Regions from separate parts of the Paracidovorax sp. genome, predicted to be linked through region 1. Evidence: riboswitches for the same ligand, from Rfam matches in the RefSeq annotation. Region 1 holds a riboswitch; the other holds the start of a gene.
The links. A riboswitch is a leader RNA that binds a small molecule or an ion and turns the genes downstream of it on or off. The one in region 1 is predicted to bind glycine.

Region 1 (3,202 bases):
GAATGGACGCCTGCGGACACTGCCCGGCGCGTCCTGCCCCGCTGAGAACGTGTTCACGATCTCCTTCCGGCCCCACCGCACCGCAACGCATCGCCCATGACCACCACCGACACCTCCATCGCTGCCCACGACACCATCGACCACATCGCCGGCCTCGCACCCGGCAGCGCGGCCCACGCCGTGCGCCACCAGCGCGACAAGGTCGCCACCGCCACGCAGGGCTGCGAAGACGCGCTCTTCGGCGCCGGCCTGCCCGGCGGCCTCTCGCAAGCCGAGCGCCTGGCCGTGGCGCACGACATTGCCCGCGTGAGCGGCCTGCCCGCGCTGGCGGCGCACTACCGCGCGGCGCTGCAGCCGCTGCATGCCGAGCCGGCCGTGCAGGCGCTCGTCGAGACGCCCGGCGCCGCGATCGCGGATGCACGCCTGCAGGCCATCGTGCATTTCGCCCGCACCCTCGCCACGCAGCCGGCCGAAAGCGACCAGGCCGCCCTGCAAGCGCTGCCCGCTGCGGGCCTCTCGGTGCCCGACACGGTGCTGCTGGCGCAGCTGATCGGCTTCGTCACCTACCAGCTGCGCGTGGTGGCCGGCGTGGCCGCGCTGGCGCAGCTGGGCGATGCAGGCAGCGCGCCCGCTGCTGCGGCAACGGCGCAGGCGGCGGACGCCGCCCCTTTCGTCCACCCCGCCAACCTGCCCGCGCCCGGCGAGCCGCTGCGCGTGAACGGCTACACCAGCGAGACGCTGGACTGGAAAGCCTGGCTGCCCGTGCTTGACCCGGCAGTGGCCACGCCCGAGCAGAACGCGGTGCTCGACCTCAGCCACCCCAAGGCCCGCACGTCGGATTTCTACCTGCTGCTGGCGCACCAGCCGCGCGTGCTGTCCGAGCGCTCGCAAGCCTTCAACGCCATCATGTACGCGCCCGGCGGCCTCTCGCGCGCAGAGCGCGAAGTCGCGAGCACCGTGGTGTCGCGCGTGAACGGCTGCGTGTACTGCGCCTCGGTGCATGCCCAGCGCTTCGAGCAGCTCGCCAAGCGCAACGACGTGATGGCGCAGATCTTCACGGACCCCGATATCGCCGGCACCAATGCGCGCGAGCGGGCCATCGTGCACGCCAGCGCGGCGCTCACGCGCACGCCCGGCACGTTCGGCGCGCAGCACCTGCAGCCGCTGCGCGATGCCGGCCTGTCCGATGTCGAAATCCTGGACGCGCTGCATGCCGCCGCCCTCTTCGCCTGGGCCAACCGGCTGATGCTGAACCTGGGCGAAGCGGTTTTCCCGCAGGCCCGCTGAACCAGCGGCCGCGCCGGGCGCTTCGCGCGGTGCGGTTTCGCTGCTACGATCCGCCCCGCAGGAGAGCGGACGGCCGGCACAGCGGGCGTTCCACCGAAGGCGCAAACTCCCATACACGCTCAGGTACCGTACTGCACACCATCGAATGCCGTCTGGAGAGCCGCCACCACACCCAGTGGCGCACCGAAGGAGCAAGCCCTGCGCCGTGTTGGCGTGCGGTGAATCTCTCAGGTACCAAGGACAGGGGGAGCGGCAGCTGGGCCACGCGCCTGCTGCACGCTATTGAATTCATAGCTGCCTGCGCACGTGTGTCCAGCACTTGAACCCTCAAAGGCTTCAACATGCGCGTGATCGTCCTCGGCGCCGGCTTGCTCGGCACCACCTCCGCTTACTTCCTCCAGCAGCTCGGCCACGAAGTGACCGTCATCGACCGCCAGGCCACGCCCGGCGCAGAGACCAGCTTCGCCAACGGCGGGCAGATCTCGGTGAGCCATGCCGAGCCCTGGGCCAATCCGGGCGCACCGCTGAAGCTGCTCAAGTGGCTGGGCCGCGAAGATGCGCCGCTGCTGTTCCGGCTGCGCGCCGATATGCGGCAGTGGCTCTGGGGCCTGCAGTTCCTGCGCGAATGCACGCCGGCGCGCACGCGCCACAACATCGAGCAGATCGTCGCGCTAGGCACCTATAGCCGCGACACGCTGCAGCAGCTGCGGCGCGACACCGGCATCCGCTATGACGAACGCACGCAGGGCATCCTGCACTTCTACACCAGCGCCAAGGAGTTCGACGCGGCCCTGGCCCCGGCCGAACAGATGCGCCAGCTCGGCTGCGATCGCCGCGTGGTGAACGCCGACGAGGCCGTATCGCTGGAACCTGCGCTGGCCACCATCCGCCCCCAGCTGGCCGGCGCCACTTACACGGCCGCGGACGAGTCAGGTGACGCCAACCTCTTCACCCGCGAGCTGGCGCGGCTGGCCGAGGCGGCCGGCGTCCGGTTCCGCATGGCCTGCCACATCACCGCGCTGCGCACGGTGGGCGGCGCCATCGACCACGTGGAGATCACCAATGCCGAAGGCCGCTACGAGCGCGTGAGCGCCGACGCCTACGTGCTGGCCATGGGTTCGTTCAGCCCGCTGCTGGCCGAGCCGCTGGGCCTGCGCCTGCCGATCTATCCGGCCAAGGGCTATTCAGTGACGCTGCCCGTGCGCGATGCCTCCGCCGCCTACACGGCCAGCCTGACCGACGACGAATACAAGCTGGTCTTCTCGCGTTACACCCGAGCCGCGCAGGACGGACAGCCCGCGCGCGACGTGATGCGCATCGCCGGAACGGCCGAGCTCAACGGCTACGGGCGCGCGCTGAACCACGTGCGCTGCGAGGCCATCGTGCGGCGCGTGGAAGCGCTTTTTCCTGGTGCGGGCGACACGGCGGGTGCGCAGTTCTGGTCGGGCCTGCGCCCGGCCACGCCCAGCAACGTGCCGCTGATCGGCAAGACCAGGCTGCCCAACCTGTACCTCAACACCGGCCACGGCACGCTGGGCTGGACGCATGCCTGCGGCTCGGGCAAGTCGATCGCGCGCATCGTGAGCGGGCTGGCGCCGGAGCTGGACTTCGCGTTCGCCGGGCTCCCCGCGGCATCCGCCCCCGCCTGCTGCCGGCCTGATGCCTGAGGCCCGCTTGCCCTGCGGCGAACGGGGCAGCGGGGCAGCGCAGCTCGGCGGTGAAGATGCGCGGCGAGAGGCGCCTGAGGCGCTCAGTTCGCCGCGTTGCCCACGAACACGGTCAGCACGCCGGTGTAGCCGTAGAGCCGGTCGTGCGCGATCTCGCCGGCGGCGAAGAAGCCCACCAGGGGCACGTCGCCCAGCGCATGGCGCACGATCTGCAGCTCCGCGCTGGGCCCGCCGAAATGCGGCCCGCC
Region 2 (3,202 bases), on a different contig from region 1:
CCGATGTGGCGGGGCTGGAATTCGGTGGCGTTCTCCAGGGCGGAGAGCGGAGGCAGGGCGGTGGTCATCGGCGGCGTTCGGTCGGGGCGTGGCGGGGAGGGCCGCCGCACCCGGCGGCGGCCGGGGGGGCGCAGCGGCAGCGGCGGGGTCAGGCGTTCTGGGCGAACGCGGCGTAGGTGGTTTCGTCCATCAGGCCGTCCAGCTGGGCGGCGTCGGAAACGCGCACCTTGAAGAACCAGCCGGCGCCCAGCGGGTCGCTGTTGGCGAGCGACGGGTCGGCACGCAGGGCCTCGTTCACTTCGACGATCTCGCCCGACACGGGCATGTACACGTCGGCCGCGGCCTTGACGGACTCGACCACGCCGGCCACTTCGCCTTGCTCAAAGGTCTTGCCGACTTCGGGCAGGTCCACGAACACCACGTCGCCCAGCGCGTCCTGCGCATGCTGGGTGATACCGACGATGGCGGCGTCCGCCTGGGCCGTGTCGATCCACTCGTGGTCTTTGGAAAACTTGACGCTCATGGGGAAACTCCAGAAAAAAGAGGAAGGAAGACGATGTTTGAAACGATGGCGCCGATGCCAGCAGCGACTGTAGCCGTCCGGCAGCGGGGCGCGGGCCTCATGAAGGGCGGCCCGCGCGACCCGGCGCAGCGCAGAGGCGGTGCAGGCGGCCGCCGGCCGGAGCCGGCCGCGCTTCAGCCGCGGTAGTAGCGTGCGGGGGTGAAGGGCATGGCCGCCACTTCCATCGGCACGGCCTTGCCGCGCACGATGGCGTTCACCCGCGTGCCCAGCGCCGCGAAGGCCGGCGTCACGTAGCCCATGGCGACGGGCCGGTCCACGGTGGGGCCCAGCAGGCCGCTGGTGACTTCGCCGATGCGCTGGCCGTCCGGCGACTGCAGTTCGGTGTGCTCGCGCACCGGCACGCGCTCCAGCGCCACCAGGCCCACGCGCTTGCGCGTGAGCAGGGCCGGGTCGTCGATCTGGGCGAGCACCTTGTCGGCGCCGGGAAAGCCGCCGGCGCGGGCGCCGCCCGTGCGGCGCACCTTCTGGATGGCCCAGTTCAGCGCGGCTTCGGGCGGGGTGGTGGTGGTGTCGATGTCGTTGCCGTAGAGGCACAGGCCCGCCTCCAGCCGCAGCGAGTTGCGCGCGCCCAGGCCGATGGGTTGGACCTCGGGCTGGGCCAGCAGGGCGCGGGCCAGCGTCTCCGCCTGCGCGGCGGGCACGGAGATCTCGAAGCCGTCTTCGCCCGTGTAGCCGCTGCGGGTCACGTAGCAGTCGCAGCCGGCGATGGAGGCGGCCGTGCCGGTCATGAAGACCAGGGACAGCACTTCGGGCGCCAGGCGGCCGAGCGCGGCGGCCGCCTGCGGGCCTTGCAGCGCCAGCAGGGCCTGGTCGGGCAGGGGCTGCACTTGGCAGAGGTGGCCGATGCGTTCCTGGATGTGGGCGATGTCGCCGACCTTGCAGGCGCCGTTTACGATGACGAAGAGGTCGTCGCCCCGGTTCACGAACATCAGGTCGTCGATGATGCCGCCCGCGTCGTTGAGCAGCAGGCCGTAGCGCTGGCGGCCGATGCCCAGGCCCTGCACGTCCACCGGGATCAGCGTTTCGAAGGCGGCTGCGGCATCGGGGCCCGACAGGCACAGCTGGCCCATGTGCGAGACGTCGAAGAGGCCTGCGGCGGTGCGCGTGTGGTGGTGCTCGGCCATCAGGCCGGCGGGGTACTGCACGGGCATGGAATAGCCCGCGAAGGGCACCATGCGCGCGCCCAGTTCCAGGTGCAATGCGTTGAGCGGGGTGGTCAGCAGCGGGGCGGCAGACGCGGGGGCGGACGAGGACATGGCGGCAATCTCCACAGGGGCGAACAGTGACGCGGCCGGCCCCGGTGAGGAGGCTTTGGCCGCTGCATGTGCCCCGCTGTCCGCTTTACCTGAGAGATTCACCGTGCCGGGCGGCCGTCAATGCGGCTGCGGGGCGGGGTTTGCTCCTTCGGTGGGCCGCTCTGCCTGCAATGCGCGCGCGGCGGCCTCTCTCCAGCAAGGGAAACGCCCGCATCCCTGCGGGCGCTCCTGTCAGTCCTTTTGCCTGAGCGTTCGGGCGGTTGGTGCCCTGCGCCTTCGGCGGCTGCCGCGTGGCGCGGCAACTCTCTCCTGACGAGTGGGCGGAGTATAGCGGCGCGAACGCGTGGCCAAGAGCCGGTGGGCGATCCTCGTGAAATTGTCGATAGGCCCGTTGAAGCAATTTGTTGCATTTGGTGCTGCATCCAAATGCCGGCCTCGTGGGTAGAGCCTGGGCAGACCCGTGAAAAGCACAGGCTGCCATCGATTCCATCCACTGTTGTTTCACCCGATTCCAAGGAGCACCCCATGCGCAACATCCGCCTCTCCCGTATCGCCACCCTGGCCGGTACCGTGTCCGCCGCTGCCCTGCTGGCCGCCTGCGGCTCGATGTCGTCGTCGCCGTCCTCCGGCATGGCCTTCTCGCAGGCCAGCCTGCCCGCGTCCATCCAGGTGCCGGCCGGCAACAAGGTGGCCTGGGAGACCGTGGGCAAGGGCGACATCACCTACGAATGCAAGGACAAGGCCGGCATGCCCGGCCAGGTGGAATGGACCTTCGCAGGCCCGGATGCCAAGCTGATGGACCGCAGCGGCAAGCAGGTCGGCAAGTACTACGGCCCGCCCGCCACCTGGGAGGCGAACGACGGCTCCAAGCTGACGGCGACCCAGCTGGCCGTGGCGCCTTCCACCGCCGGCGCGCTGCCCTACCAGCTGGTCAAGGCCAACCCTGCCATGGGTAGCGGCGCGCTGACCGGCGTCACCTACATCCAGCGCGTAAACCTCACGGGCGGCGTGGCCCCGGCCAACATGGCTTGCACCATGGCCAACAAGGGCCAGAAGACCACCGTGCCCTACCAGGCCGACTACATCTTCTACAAGGCGGCCTGACCGGAATCGCTGCGCTGGGCAGCATCGGCCGCCCCAGGCGTGCAAGGGGAAGGGCGGCCGGGCCTGCGGCATGCACTACGATGCCGCAGATCCCTCCACCACCCTCCCAGCCCGCCCTTGAACGCTGCAGCCGACCCTTTCGACTACGACGCCGCCCTGGGGGCTTGCGCCCGGGGTGACCACCAGGCCCTGCAGCGCATCTACGAGCGCGAAGGCCGCTACCTGCTGGGCGTGGCCCTGCGCATCGTGCGCGAGCGCG

Region 2: another riboswitch for glycine. It lies ahead of gcvT (glycine cleavage system aminomethyltransferase GcvT); the one in region 1 lies ahead of AC3A84_RS17175 (D-amino acid dehydrogenase).

What each region holds. Positions count from the first base shown of each region.
Region 1 covers NZ_JBXYZY010000040.1:237,231-240,432, forward strand. The annotation lists gene AC3A84_RS17165 (SidA/IucD/PvdA family monooxygenase) at 1-45, shown strand, start outside; gene AC3A84_RS17170 (CMD domain-containing protein) at 97-1,287, shown strand; glycine riboswitch at 1,430-1,541, shown strand; gene AC3A84_RS17175 (D-amino acid dehydrogenase) at 1,629-2,954, shown strand; gene AC3A84_RS17180 (FIST signal transduction protein) at 3,038-3,202, opposite strand, start outside.
Region 2 covers NZ_JBXYZY010000021.1:538,644-541,845, reverse strand. The annotation lists gene gcvP (aminomethyl-transferring glycine dehydrogenase) at 1-68, opposite strand, end outside; gene gcvH (glycine cleavage system protein GcvH) at 149-523, opposite strand; gene gcvT (glycine cleavage system aminomethyltransferase GcvT) at 697-1,839, opposite strand; glycine riboswitch at 1,906-2,045, opposite strand; glycine riboswitch at 2,062-2,161, opposite strand; gene AC3A84_RS09330 (DUF3455 domain-containing protein) at 2,365-2,943, shown strand; gene AC3A84_RS09325 (sigma-70 family RNA polymerase sigma factor) at 3,061-3,202, shown strand, end outside.